One region of the Pseudoalteromonas sp. NZS71_1 genome, then DNA from elsewhere that is predicted to be linked to it. Evidence: predicted binding sites of a transcription regulator. Region 1 holds the regulator's gene; the other holds the start of a gene.

Region 1 (7,816 bases):
AAAGCATTGGCACTTCAAAAGTTATTGAGCCTTTCCACATTGTGGCAACCCAATTAAATACTTTTACTCCTGTAGGTACCGATATAAGCATGGTCGCGTACATAAAAAACAACTCGCCAGCGACCGGCATCCCAGTGGTAAACATATGATGAGCCCATACAATAAAGCTCAATAGTGCTATGGAGGATGTGGCGTATACCATTGAGGCATAGCCAAAAAGTTTTTTACGAGAAAAGGTAGGTACTATTGTAGATATAATGCCAAAGGCAGGAAGAATCATTATGTATACTTCGGGATGACCAAAAAACCAAAAAATGTGTTGGAACATCACCGGGTCGCCACCGCCTGCGGCATCAAAAAAGCTGGTCGCAAAATACTTATCGGTAAGTACCATAGTGACAGCTCCTGCAAGCACTGGCATTACCGCTATTAATAAAAAGGCAGTAATTAACCACGTCCATACAAATAAGGGCAACTTCATCCATGTCATGCCGGGAGCACGTAAGTTCACTATAGTTACAATCACATTGATTGCGCCCATTATTGAGCTAATCCCCATAATATGTACGGCAAATACAAACAATGCAGTATTGTCATTACTGTATGTTGTAGACAGTGGTGCATAAAAAGTCCAACCAAATGCAGGACCCCCACCAGGCATAAATAACGATGCCAATAGGATTAAAAACGCAAACGGTAAAATCCAAAAGCTCCAGTTATTCATTCTTGGCAATGCCATATCTGGCGCGCCAATCATGAGTGGTATCATCCAGTTAGCAAGGCCTGTAAAGGCCGGCATAACCGCACCAAACACCATAATTAAACCATGCACTGTGGTCATTTGATTAAAAAAGTGAGGATCGACCAACTGTAAACCTGGTTGAAATAATTCAGCTCTGATCACCATGGCCATTCCACCACCAATTAAGAACATGGTCAGCGAAAAAATTAAATATAAACTACCTATATCTTTATGATTAGTTGTGTAAAGCCAGCGTTTAAAACCTTTAGCTGGGTGATGAGCATGATGAGCTTCATTGGCGTTAGGTTGTTCTACTATGCTACTCATTAGTTCGCCTCCACTTTGGCATCAAGTGCTGCCTGTATTTGACTCGGTTGAATAACATCACCCGTATCATTACCCCACGCATTACGTTTATAAGTAATAACCGCTGCTAATTGCTTTATAGATAACTGTTTGGCAAATGCTTGCATTGCCGTACCGGGTCGCCCATGGATAACTACATCAATGTGATCTTTTATATCGCCAAGCACTATAGGGCTGCCTTTAAGTGCAGGAAATACACCCGGTAACCCCATGCCAGTAGGCTGATGACATGCAGCACAATTGGCCATATATACTTGTTCGCCTAAAGTCATTAATTCTTCTTTTGGGAGGGTTTTATCAAGTAATGCGGCATCTGCTAATGCTGCTTTTTGTTTAGCTTGCTTTGCATCTGCAAGCCACGTTTTAAAATCAGCCTCAGATTTAGCGACCACCACAACGGGCATAAAGCCATGATCTTTACCACACAACTCAGCACATTGGCCTCGGTAAGTACCTTCTTCGTTTATGTTCGTCCATGTTTCGTTTATAAAGCCGGGATTCGCATCTTTTTTAACTGCAAAATCAGGTACCCACCAAGAGTGAATAACATCGTCAGAAGTCATTAAAAATCGTACTTTTTGATTTATTGGCAGTACGAGAGGTTTATCAACCTCAAGTAAGTAGTTAGGATTTTTATCTGCAAGATTCGCTATTTCATCTTGCGGGGTAGATAAAATAGAGTAGAACTCTACATCTTCACCCATATATTCATAATGCCATTTCCATTGCGAGCCTGTAATTTTAATAGTGAGATCAGCTTTGCTGGCATCTTCCATTGCAATTAGGGTTTTAGTGGCTGGTACTGCCATAGCAATTAAAATAACAAACGGGATTGCAGTCCAAAGTATTTCTACTTTAGTGCTTTCGTGAAATTGGGCAGGTACAGCCCCTTTAGATTTACGGTGATGAATAAGTGCCCAAAACATAATTGCGAACACTATCACCCCAATCACACAACATATTATAAATATGGTCATGTGCAGCTGATATACATTATTGCTTATATCGGTTACGCCTTTGCGCATATTGTATTGGCTGTTAGCCAAAACTGGGTGCGAAAAAACACATAATATAAGCCACAAGGTAGAGGTCAGTTTACCCATGTGACGGCTCCTTTGATGCTATTGCGAATGCAAAGCGAAGAGGCATACGGCTTAAACGCCAATTCGTTATTTTTATTTTTTTAGTCAATCTCATTTAATATTGATTGGTTTTGCTGCGCCAACAACGGGTTTGTGTATATTGTGTGTTCTCAAAACTAAAAAGCTGTGAGTTATTATTAGCTCAGCACATTAATAATTAGCTAAAAAATGAACAACAAGCAAGTTTTAGTATAAAAAACAATCAGGTGATATTGAGTAATTAATAAAAAATCAGTAACCAACTAGGTAACAGTAAGTTCAAAAGATGAGCAAAACAAAGGGGTTTAACGTATTCGGAGGGGGAAAATATAAGTGCAAAAAAGTTTACAGCTTAAATTGTCAGTGAGCTATTTATGCCCTATTTTTAGTGCGAATTTAAAACAAAAAATGCGTACTAATTAGTACGCATTTATAAAACTGCTTGTTTAAAAGCTATTTTTAAAGTCACATCCAATCAGCGTTTCTTATAACGCCAACGGCTAAGCCTTCAATATTAAAAGACTCATTCTCAAGATCTACTTCAATAGATTCAAAATCGTCGTTTTCAGCATGAAGTAATACTTTACGACCCGCTTTCTCAAGACGTTTTACAGTTACGTCTTCGTCTAGGCGGGCAACAACAACTTGCCCATTTTCAGCGGTTTGAGTACGATGTACAGCAAGTAAATCACCATCCATAATACCAATATCTTTCATGCTCATACCGTTAACGCGTAGTAAAAAATCTGCAGCCGGTTTAAACATTAATGGATCGATTTTGCAGTGACTTTCAACGTGCTCTTGCGCCAAAATAGGTGAACCAGCAGCAACACGCCCTATAAGCGGTAAACCTAATTGTTCTGGCTCTTCTTCTTCAATTAACTGAATACCACGGCTTGCACCTGGTTTCATTTTAATTGCGCCTTTTTTAGCAAGTGCTTTTAAATGTTCTTCAGCAGCATTGGCACTTTTAAAACCTAATGTTTGCGCTATTTCAGCACGTGTAGGAGGCATACCAGTGTCTTTAATAAAAACTTTAATTAGTTCGAGTATTTGAGCTTGGCGGTTCGTTAATGGTCGCATACAACTGGTTTTCCATACAGTACATTTAACTGTGAGTATATACAGTTAAATAAAAATCGCAAATTTAAATTAAGCCTTAAAATAGCCAAAGTAATTTCACTTGTGTACATTTTAGGGATATAACTAAAGCTAGGTTTATAAATGATTAAAAAAGCAAAGGAGTCATTATGAGTATTTGGTACCAGCCCATCACTTTAGAGCTGTGCAAGCAGTTAGAACAAGGCATTGATGGCCAAGGAACATTAATGAAAACCATGGGAATAGAAGTCACTGAAATTGGTGATAATTACTTAGTAGCCACTATGCCGGCAATTCCTGAGCATCATAACCCAATGGGCATGGTTCACGGCGGTGCTAACGTTGTACTTGCCGAAACAGTTGCCAGCTATGCAGCTAACTTTGTTGTCGATTTTACAAAATTTTACTGCGTGGGGCAGGAAATTAGCGCAAGTCATTTAAAAGCATCTCGCAACGACACTTTAACAGCAACGGCAAGAGCGTTTCATATTGGCAAACGTAGTTCAGTGTGGGAAATAAAAATTACAAATAGCCGCAATGAGCTGTGCTGCGTATCAAAAATGACCGCAGCAGTCGTAGAGCGAAGATAGTTACTTTTCGATTGGGTAAATTGTAATTTCCATACCCGCACCAATCGCAGATATACGTAGTAATGTATCTGCATCTAAGGCTTGATTAAAGCACTTAGGGGAAGTGCCCGATTCAAAACCAATATCAAACGTTCTACGTGAACAGCTTAACCATTGCTTTAGCGCGTTACGCGAACACGATTCAATAAGCTCACATATATGGTTTATTGCTTTGTCAGGCGTGTTTACTACACCTGTTGCTTCAATACGCGCTAATTGACGGTATTCGTCTTTGTCATAATGTAAAATCGTCGCGACTTTTTTCAAGTCTGCCACTAGCAAACTAATATCTTGCTTTGATTCAAGCTCAAGATCTACATTTAAAAATTGAATTTCCGACATCGTTTCGTATTTATCCTCTAATAATTTCATTGCAAACTTTAACGCAGTTTTACCGTTATACCAAATCAACTATGCTCTATTAACCACTTTATATAGATATTTCGCAGCTTTTAAGTATTTTTTAGCGTTTAAAGCTAGCTGGATATCAAACACTCAGCTCAATTAAACAAATAATTCATGTTAGCAATTTAAGTGTAATCTTTTTTATTTTTAAATGATTACAGTAAGCTATAGTTTAAACTGCGACAAAATGTCGCAGTAACTAATCCCATTAATGTAATAAACTAGCCTCTAAAAATAATAAGACTAAAACATGAATAAAAAAATATTTAAGTATGCTCGCAAGTTACATAAATGGCTCGGTTATTTGCTCACATTACAAATTTTAGCTTGGCTATTAGGCGGTTTAGTCATGAGCGCTATTCCTCTTGATAAAGTTCATGGGGAGCATCTTGCAACACGTACTCTTAATAACCCATTTACGCAGGCTGATTATGTTGCCTCCCTTAACGATATTGCATCTCAGGTGGTTAATCCAACACAAATAATTTTTGAGAACTTTTTAACCACACCTATAATTACAGTAATAAATAAAGATGAACAGCAAAGCTTTAACGGTATAACAGGCCGACCTTTTGAGCCGCCAACTAAAATACAAATTACCGCAAATGCTAAAGCACACTTACTTATTGATGCTCAAGTGACAAGCGCTGTACTGCTAAAGCAAGGTATGCGAGAAGTTGGATATAAAACCAATGTTTGGCAGGTACAATTTGACGACACATTTAACACAACACTGTACTTGTCAGAAAATAACGGCAGAGTTGTCACCGTTCGCAGCACACTATGGCGAATTTTCGACTTTTTTTGGATGTTACATATTATGGATTACGATGAGCGAGAGGATTTTAATAATCCGCTGCTTATTAGTTTTGCAGCAACCAGCGTACTTTTTTGCCTAAGTGGAATATTACTACTTATGCAAAACATACGACTAAAACGATTTATCCGAATTAAAAGTAAGAATAAATCAAAGTAGTCATATTGGTTTTTAAGAACTAGCGCACTCTCACCAAAGACTAAATAAGCCCTAGGAAGTACCCAAGGGCAGATTTTATTCCAAGTGTTTAAATCGACTCAAATGTCGCTTTAACATTTCGTTTTCGAAAATCAACTCATCACGCTCATCCAGCAATTGTAAAACTAAAGCTATTGCCGACCAATCTAACGAAAAGTCATGTTGAATACGGGCCGCTTTTTTAACTAAGGTCACTGCCGATACCGTAAATTGCCACTGCGTAACATGCTTCCCCTCAATTGGAACCGCAATATTGTGCTCAACTAGCTCATATAAAATTGCTTCGCTAATATCACTACTCAAACATAGCTCTTTGCTAGTAAGTAAATCATCTTTTTGTGTCACGATAATTTGCATTATGGCTTGCTCCAGTTATTACGGGGATCAAAGTGAGCTTTTTCGGCTAATTCTTCCCAAAGTTTTTTACTGGTATCATCAACAGATGTTGGATTAACAATTTTAAGCACAGCAAATAAATCACCTTTGGCTTTTTTACTCATTAATCCCTTACCTTTAATACGCAAGCGTTGACCAGACTGACTATTAGATGGAATAGTTAATTGGATTTTGCCTGCCAACGTAGGTAAATTTATTTTTGTACCAAGAGCCGCTTCCCATGGTGCAAGAGGGACGACTATATTTAGGTTATGACCTTCAACATCAAATAATGGGTGGGGCACTAAACTAATTTGTAAGTACAAATCGCCATTTTGCCCGTTCGCTGACCCTAATCCGCCTTGCCCTTTTAGTCGAATTCGTTCGCCATTTACTGAACCTGCGGGAATTTTCACTTTAAGTGATTTTTTAATTTCAGAGACACGACCACTACTATCTCGCTGCGGTAACATAAACTCAACAGGCTTAACGGTATCAACTAAAGTCTCTTCAAGAAAAATCGGGAACTCTATTTCCACATCTTGTCCTTTTTGCGCGCGAGCGGCGTTACTTCTGCTCTGCCCGGAACGATTGAATCCACCGGCGCCGCCAAACATTGAATTAACAAAATCAGAAAACTCTTGATCGGTTTGAGGATCGCTTTGCTGATAATTACTTTGCGATGAGGCATTGTTACCACCATAATTACCTTGCTGTTGACGAGCACGATTTTGTTGATGACGACGTAACTCGTCGTATTTAGTGCGTTCTTCTTTGTTATGAATGACTTCGTAAGCTTCTGCTATTTCTTTAAACTTATCTTCTGCTTGAGGCTCTTTGCTTACATCTGGGTGATATTTTCTGGCTAATTTTTTATAAGCTACTTTAACCGCTTTATCGTCTGCATCAGGCGATATTCCGAGCACTGCATAATAATCAACAAATTTCATTTGCAATCCAAATCCCCATATTGAGTAAGCTTTAAGCATACTCCTTAACGTATAATCTTGTGTGGTTAAAATACGATAAATAGTAAGAAATAAATGAATAGTGAAAATAACTTTGAATAAAAAATTAATCGGACACTTTTTAGTAATATAAGTGCAGGCCTTAAGTTAACTTTATCTTTTATCTTCAAGGCTTTAAACTGCCTGTTCCTGTAGTTCACATTTGTGATGGATATGACTCGATTTATTCTGGCCTTACTGGCTTGCTGTGTGTGTTTTTCGGTATCTGCCGAACAATTTACCCGTTTTTCAACGGCTAAAAGACATTTAATTAAAACCCTCCCTGACAACGCCAAAAGTATTTACTGCGGTTGTGATATTAAAAAAGAAGGCAAAAAACTCATTCCTGATCCTTCTAACTGTGGTTACATTCCTCGAAATACACTTACCCGCTCAGGCAAAGTAAATGTGCGAGCACTACGCATTGAGTGGGAACATATTGTTCCGGCGTGGGAATTTGGTCATCAGCTACAATGTTGGCAAGATGGCGGACGTAAAAACTGCCGTAAAGTAAGTGCTAAATTTAGAAAAATGGAAGCTGATATAAATAACTTAGCGCCAGCTATTGGCGAAATTAATGCCGATCGCTCTAATTATCGTTTTGGCATGCTTAGCGAAAACGCCACACAGTATGGTCGCTGCGAAGTAAAAGTAAACTTTAAGCAACGTGTAGTTGAACCGCCTGTCTATGCACGTAAACGTATAGCCGACACTTACGCTTACATGCAGAAAACATACGGTTTAAAAATCTCTGATAAACAGCAAAAGTTATTTAATGCGTGGAAAAAGCAAGCATTTGCAGATACAAGTAGTGCGAGCAAGCTCTAAGCTTTAACACTCATTTACATAAATCAAAGTTATAAATGTTGAATAAACGAGCGAGTGTTGTAATATTTTAAACAACTTATTTACAGAAAGTCCTTAACTATGTTTAAAAATAATAAAACCTCGCTTGCCATTTTTGCAGCACTTTCGGGCTTTGCTTTAACGGGTTGTGGCGGCGGAGGCGGTATCGACTCTGCTCCTGTAGTTACCACGCCTATAGTTACAACACC
Region 2 (7,816 bases), on a different contig from region 1:
TACCGTTTCTAGCAATGATTGGAAAGGTTCGTTAAGTCGAGACATTGTTAGTTTTAAGTCTTCATTATCGGTGTTGAACTCTTTGTAAAACAGAACAAAATCTTGTAGCTCTGCGTCATTGCTTGAAATAGAAGCTGAGCTATTTGATAAGTTACTTTGAAGGGTATTGAACCAGTTTAATAGTTTTTCTTGCCATGTTCTTAGTTGTTTTAGTACATGCGCATTACTTTGTTCGGTTGAGATATTATTTAAAATAATACCTAAATCAAAAACAGGCGTTGGTATATCCATATAATCTTTAACACCAATAAAGCTTTTATTATTGTTTGGTAAAGTTGTTAGATTATTGTCAAAGCGCTCTGTTAATAAAATATCGAGTATTTTAAGTGAAATTGTTTTGCAGCCCACTTTAAAGTTTATTAATTCCATGCCTTTATCTTAATTTACCTGTTAATGCTTTAAGGATAGAACAAATTAAATAAATAGCTTAAAGATGGATAAGATTTAATAGAGATAGGTAACTAGGAGTTATTAGATGGCACTAGTGAGGTTTTTTATGGCACGTTTAAATTGATTCTCAAGCTGCTTTTTTCCTAATAAACCTAATTGTTGAATCACTTTTTCATTACATTCATTTTGAAGCACTAACTTTATTAAAAGTTGTTTATCAGACTCTGTTAATTGAGACATACAAGAAGGAGACTGGTTCACTACTTGCCAAAGAGTCGCAGAGATATTAAATTGAGTGAAGTTACTGTTTACGAGCAAGGCTAATTGTTTGCGAGTCTCGGGGCTTACTAACTCATCGCTAAATCCTTCAATTAAAATACCTACAAGTTGCCAATCCAGTGTTTTAAAGTGTGTTAAAAGAGCATAAAAAAAGTCGTTTTTAAACTGCTTTTTCAAAGGTCTAATAATTGCACTTTTGTTACTTAAGCATTTAACCACAAGCGCCGAATGTTCAGCTGTGCTTTTATCGCGTTGATAACCCAGTTTTACGGTATTAAATCCTTGTTTTTGCCAAAAATTAAGTAGCTGCGCTGTTGCGCCAAAGCTTGCACCAAACCAACTACATTGGCTTTTTACTTGCGACTCGCAATAGCTAAGTAGCTTTTTACCAAAACCCATATTGTGAGAGCTCGGATCAATCGCTATTCGTACAACGCGAGCGCTCAACTGTGTTAAGTAGTCATTATTAAAACTAAGTTGTGAGAGGGTTTGAGCCATTAAATGACCCTGTGGGCGGCGCTCTCCGCTTATAACCTGTAGAGCAAGGTCTTCACTTAAACCACCTTCTATTGCGATTAAACATACGCCAACTAATTGATTGTTAATTTTGCTGATGAATATTCGTTGCGATGGTGCGTCTAGTAGTTGGCGTAAATCGTTTACACTACTTTGATAGTGAGCCAATGCAAGTAGGGCAATAACTTGTTGCAGTAAAGACTCATTGTTTACAAGGGATTGCTGAGTTACTTCGCTATGAACTGGCTGTTCTAATTGATTACTACCTAATTCTTTATATTGTGCATCGAGTGCAAGCAAGGTGCGAATGTGCTTCTCGAGGGGATCGTGTTTAGCAAAACGCAGTGGCTCATCAAGCGTTACAACTTTAGAGGCTTTATAGTGCGCTTTAATATAGTTACTAAAGCGAATGGTATAACCCCTACCATTGCCCTCATACCCAACCAGTGTACTTGCAAATACTATACGAGGGTAATGAGCTAGCATTTTTAGCAATAACGGAACAGGGATTGCTGCAGCTTCATCAACGAGTAGTAAATCGCACTCAGGTAGTGTGTTTAATAACGCGTCAGGTGCAACGTAGTGCAAGTTGGCGAGCTGTTTATGTTCAGCGTTGTATTGCAGGTCTAACTCGTTGGCTAAATGTTTAAAGCTACTATGGGTCGCTTTAAACTGAGTGCTGCAAATAATTACTTTTTTATCAGCTAATTTTGCGGCTGCTAAGCCAAGTGCTGCCGACTTGCCTCTACCTCTATCAGCATTAATGAGTAAAGGCCTGTTGGCACGGCCATTAGCTACTTTTACTATTTGTTCAACGCAGTTTTGCTGTGGTAGATAATCAATTTTATTATCCGTAACAGAGCTGACGAGATTACTAATACAGCCATTTTGTTCACTAAAATGAAAAGCGGGTAATCGCTTAATAATAGTCGCGAAACGTTGATTAAATAAACTGTAGTCAATACTCTGACCGTGTGATTGCACTGTACTTAATGAGGGGTCTTGCCAAGAGGCTAAATCATTTAATTCGGGCAGTAATAAAAACAGCATACCGCCTGCTTTAACGGTGCCGGTAAGTGCTGCAAGTTTATCAGGGTGTAAACCACTAAAACCATCGTAAACAGCATGAGCAAATTCTTGCCCTAAAATTTGGTGAGTGCGAGTAGGCCAGTACGAATTTTTGATCGCGCACTGCTTTGATACAACAAGTGTATTGTTTTCATCTATTAATGAGTTAAGTAATTCATAACACCAAACTGAGCTGCCAGTAATTAGCACTAGCTGACGATGATATGCGCCAGCTAGTTGTTGTTCTAACTCATTTAGGTGAGCTTTATACAGCTTGTAATCGTGCATAGGCCGTTACTAACCATTTACTGCCAAGGTCGTCAAAGTTTACTTGTACGCGAGATTGCGCGCCACTGCCTTCGTAATTAAGTACGGTACCAATACCAAATTTAGCATGCAAAACTCGTTGTCCTAAGTTAAAGCCACTGTCTTCAAATGCGGCATGACTAACTGATGCGCTAAAACGTCCGGCGGCAGGTGGGCGAGAAACCTGTGTTTTAATACGGATTTCTTCTACGCAGTCCTCAGGTATTTCGCGTAAAAAGCGTGATGGGCTATGGTATTTTTCTTGCCCGTATAAGCGGCGACTCTCAGCATGGCTAATGTATAACTTATCCATTGCTCGTGTCATGCCTACATAACAAAGGCGGCGCTCTTCTTCTAAGCGGCCAGACTCTTCGTTGCTTTGCTGAGAAGGGAACATGCCTTCTTCTACGCCCACCATAAACACAAGTGGAAACTCTAAGCCTTTAGCTGAGTGAAGAGTCATCATTTGTACGGCGTCTTCGTGCTCTTCTGCTTGCCCCTCACCTGACTCAAGTGATGTATGCGCTAAAAAGCCTTGTAAAGGCGAGCTGTATTCTTCGTCTTCAGGAAGTTCGTACTGGTCACATGCGCTAATTAGCTCTTCTAAGTTTTCTACGCGAGCACGGCCTTTTTCACCTTTTTCAGCTTGGTACATTGCCATCAAGCCTGAGGTTTGAATTGTGTACTTGGCTTGCTCATGCAAAGTTAGATCGCTAATTTTATCTTCTATTTGTTCAACGAGTTCTACAAACTTACTTACTGCACCAGAAGCACGACCAGATAAATGCTGTTGTTCTACAATTGCTTTGGCGGCATACCAAAGCGGTAACGATTCTGCTCGAGCGCAGTCGCGTATATGGCTCAATGTTTTGTCGCCAATACCGCGTGCTGGCGTATTAATTACACGCTCAAACGCGGCATCGTCTTGACGATTACCTACTAGGCGTAAATACGAAAGCGCATCTTTAATTTCTTGTCGTTCGAAGAATCGCATACCACCATAAATACGGTATTTTAAGCCTTCTTGCAGCATGGCCTCCTCAAGTACACGAGATTGCGCGTTACTACGGTATAAAATTGCGGCATCTTGTAGGGCATTACCTGCATTTAACCAGCTTCGTAGTTTGCTACTTACAAAGCGTGCTTCGTCTAACTCATTAAATGCTGCATAAATAGAGATTGGCTCGCCGTCGTTACCGTCGGTCCACAAGCTTTTACCCATACGTTCTGAGTTATTTTGAATTAATGCGTTAGACGCTTTCAAAATAGTCGCTGTTGAGCGGTAGTTTTGTTCAAGACGAATGGTTTCTGCGCTAAAGTCAGTTAAAAAACGTTTAATGTTTTCGATTTTAGCACCACGCCAACCATAAATGCTTTGGTCATCGTCGCCTACAATCATAATGCTGTTAGTATCGCCAGCAAGTAATTTTAACCAAGCATATTGAATGGTATTTGTATCTTGGAACTCGTCTACGAGCATATGCGCAAAGCGTTGCTGATAATGACGCAGTAACGTAGGGTTATTTTTTAACACTTCGTAGCTGCGTAGTAATATTTCAGCAAAATCAACTAGGCCCGCTCTATCACAGGCCTCTTGATAGGCGGCATAAACACGCAGCATCATTTGCTCATTAATATCGTATGCTTGAATATCTTTAGGGCGAAGTGCTTCATCTTTTTTGGCGCTTATGTACCAGCCAAATTGCTTAGCGGGCCATTTTTTATCATCAATATTCATCGATTTTAATAAGCGCTTGATCATCCGAAGCTGATCGTCAGAGTCTAAAATTTGAAAGGCTTCTGGTAAATTAGCTTCACGGTGATGAGCACGTAAAATACGATGCGATAAACCATGGAAAGTACCAATCCACATACCACCTACAGGCGCTTCTAGTGTTTCTTCAACGCGGCCACGCATTTCTTTAGCGGCTTTATTAGTAAAAGTAACTGCAAAAATACTGTAAGCGGAGGCTTGCTCAACTTGCATAAGCCACGCAATACGATGAACTAACACTCGTGTTTTACCAGACCCAGCACCTGCTAATACCAGCATGTTTTGTAGTGGGGCTGCAACGGCATCGCGTTGTTTGTCATTTAAGCCATCGAGTAATTGTGAAACGTCCATCGTTACGCCTTTTTAATCAATATTGTGGCCAGTATAACAGGTGTTTTTGTTAGGCTAAATAAAATACTGTTTTTATAAACAGCTATTTATAAAATAGTGTTCAAAACGAGTAACTTGCTAATTAATTGAGCGAATAGAAAAGTGCAAACACATAACAAAAATTGCTAATTTGACCTAAAGTTAGCAAAATTTACTAACTCTCTAAATCTAGACTAATTTAACTATTTGATTTGTAAGCTTTAATAAATTGGCATAGAGTGTGTAAGTAAATAATTATAAAATCAAATAAATACAGAGGTTAGTATGGCAGATCAAGGTTCTGGCGGTAACGTAATCGCAGCATTATGTAATATATTTTTTCCTGGTTTAGGGCAGTTAGTGCAAGGGCGTATTTTAGCGGCTATATTTTTTGCACTCGCTATTATAATAAGTTACGCACTAATTTATGTGCTTGTAGGCTTTGTACTTGTGCCTATTATTTACTTATGGTCGATTATTGACGCAGCGCGTTATAGATCGCGAAGTTAACGGTTTTCAAGTTGAGTAAAATAGCGCCCATGTGGCGCTATTTTACTTTATATGTCCTGTGGTTTACGGGCGTTTACGTATATAATTACGCAATTAAAGATTTACAGGCAAACCCTATGGAATATCAATTTATTCGCGACCCTATTAGTGGGCTACGTATTAAAATAAGCAGTGAACACGCTATTATTGGTCGCTGGCTAAACGAAGAAATAGGCAAAGACAAAGTAGCCATGGTGCAAGCGCTTATTGCATCGGTGAGTTCAAGCTATGAGCCGCTAACGCTAAAAGGCCAAGAAATAGATTTAATATTAACGAAAGACGAAGCATTATTTGAAGCCCATGCGCTTCATCAAGACAGCGAAGACCTAATAGCGTATCAAGATGACGATTTAGCGCTTGAAGAAAATGGTTTAAGTAGTGGTTGTGGCTTTGAAGATTTCATTGATTTAATTGATTCATGGCATGAGTTTACGACGTCACGATAAACATAACTAGCACACTAATAAAAATATACAGCAATGCACAATCAGCATTTTATCTGTATTATTACACCAACGAACATTACGCCAATCAAAACGACAGGAACTGATATGTCTGCCAATTTAAACAAGCTAGTAGTGATGCTAGAAATGCAAAACGCCATGAATACTAAAGTACATGAGCAATGGTTTACTCAAGGGTTTGAATGGTACCGCGCTATTTGGGTTGAGTGTGCTGAAATGTTGGATCATCATGGTTGGAAATGGTGGAAAAAACAAACACCAGATACTGAACAAGTTATTTTAGAGTTGGTTGATATTTTTCATTTTGGTCTATCGCTTAGAATTGACGGTGAAACTAGCTACGAAGACTTAGCAAAGCAACTTGAAACTGAGCTTAGCAATGCTCAACAAGCTGATGACTTTAAACAAACACTAGAGATATTGGCGGCGTCTGCTGTTGCTGATAAAACGTTTAATGCAGGTGCCTTTGCCGGCTGTATGGCGCAAATGGGTATGGATATTGATGATTTATATCGCGGCTACGTAGGTAAAAACACGTTAAACTTTTTCCGCCAAGATCACGGTTACAAAGATGGTAGCTATATTAAAGAATGGAATGGGCAAGAAGATAACGAGCATTTAGTTGAAGTAGTTAAAAGCCTTGATACAGAACATGCAGATTTTGCAAAGTTAGTATATCAAGGGCTAGAAGCGCGTTACCCAAAAATTTAAGTCACGTAAGTTGAGTTAGATAATCTTACGATAGTCGGTAACACTTAGGTAATCGGCTATTTCGTTATGTGGTTGTTGGCTATCTGGGTTAGCAACTGCAAGTAAGTGCTCAATGCCGTATTCTCGTGCAGCATTCAAAACCGGCACACTGTCATCTACAAACAAAGTGCGCTGCTTATTAAACCCTAAGTCTTTTTGTACTTGGTGCCACAAACTTTGTTGCTCTTTACTTACTCCATATTCATGAGTAGACACTACGCCATCTAGGTAGTTATCAATCGCTGTATGCTCAAATTTAAGCATGACACTCTCAGGGTGGGCGTTGGTAAGTAAAATTAACTCTTTGCCTGCTTTTTTAAGCTCAGTTAAAAAATGAGGTACGTCTTCGCGCATTTTAATTAAATGCTGAGACTCTCGTTTAAGCTCCATTATAGGCAAGCTTAATTGCTGCTCCCAATAATCTAAACAATACCACTGTATTTGACCGCTCACAGCTTGATAGCGTTTTAAAATATCTGCTTTAGCTGCATCTAGGCTAATGCCCCTTGCTAATGCGTGTTGCGCAGGAATAACGTTAAGCCAAAAATGACTGTCGTAATGTAAATCGAGTAATGTTCCATCCATGTCGAGCAAAACGGTATCGATTTTTGACCAATTTAACATAGGAATTTCAACTTATAAGGTTTATTATTGAACTAACTGCCATGATAGCAAATTAACGCCAATGACACAGAAAAAGCACCCAACACCACCACAAATCCTCAGTAACAATGTTGTCGCTAAAAGCCGCCTGTTTACTGTGGAGTCTTTAGAGCTAAAGTTTTCTAATAACGAAGAGCGCCAGTATGAGCGAATTCGCGGCGGTGGCCGGGGAGCCGTGATGATTGTTCCGTTAAGTGCAGACAACGAATTACTACTTGTACGTGAATACTGTGCGGGCACAAACGATTACCAGTTAGGTTTTCCTAAAGGCTTAATCGATCCGGGCGAAACGCCAGAGCAAGCTGCTAACAGAGAGCTTAAAGAAGAAATTGGCTTTGGTGCTGAGTATTTTAAACCATTAAGAACAGTAACAATGGCGCCGAGTTACTTTAATGCCACTATGCATATTTTATTTGCTAAGCAATTATACCCACAAACCCTTATTGGCGACGAACCAGAGCCGCTTGTTGTTGTTAAGTGGCCATTAACTCAGTGGCAGTCATTATTAGACCAAGAAGATTTTACCGAAGCACGCAGTGTTGCAGCTTTGCTATTATTAGATAAGTATTTAGCGTCTGGAGCTGCCGATGAATAAATTAATCGAACCGTGTATTGAATTAGCTGAGCG

The links. The regulator LexA, encoded in region 1, represses DNA repair genes until DNA is damaged. The targets are predictions, from matches to a motif close to TACTGTATNNNNATACAGTA.
Region 2: the regulator LexA is predicted to act here: its motif matches at 4,809-4,828, upstream of uvrD (DNA helicase II).

Annotation. Positions count from the first base shown of each region.
Region 1 covers NZ_JADYXM010000015.1:74,668-82,483, forward strand. Annotated here, with positions in the region: gene ctaD (cytochrome c oxidase subunit I) at 1-1,069, opposite strand, end outside; gene coxB (cytochrome c oxidase subunit II) at 1,069-2,211, opposite strand; gene lexA (transcriptional repressor LexA) at 2,695-3,312, opposite strand; gene I6F43_RS17280 (PaaI family thioesterase) at 3,480-3,920, shown strand; gene I6F43_RS17285 (hypothetical protein) at 3,921-4,301, opposite strand; gene I6F43_RS17290 (membrane protein) at 4,615-5,340, shown strand; gene I6F43_RS17295 (chaperone modulator CbpM) at 5,416-5,736, opposite strand; gene I6F43_RS17300 (DnaJ C-terminal domain-containing protein) at 5,736-6,704, opposite strand; gene I6F43_RS17305 (endonuclease) at 6,936-7,589, shown strand; gene I6F43_RS17310 (S41 family peptidase) at 7,689-7,816, shown strand, end outside.
Region 2 covers NZ_JADYXM010000005.1:871-8,686, forward strand. Annotated here, with positions in the region: gene I6F43_RS09330 (chemotaxis protein) at 1-429, opposite strand, end outside; gene I6F43_RS09335 (GNAT family N-acetyltransferase) at 532-2,601, opposite strand; gene uvrD (DNA helicase II) at 2,579-4,744, opposite strand; gene I6F43_RS09345 (hypothetical protein) at 5,048-5,272, shown strand; gene I6F43_RS09350 (YacL family protein) at 5,389-5,757, shown strand; gene I6F43_RS09355 (dUTP diphosphatase) at 5,863-6,486, shown strand; gene yrfG (GMP/IMP nucleotidase) at 6,502-7,149, opposite strand; gene nudE (ADP compounds hydrolase NudE) at 7,211-7,783, shown strand; gene cysQ (3'(2'),5'-bisphosphate nucleotidase CysQ) at 7,776-7,816, shown strand, end outside.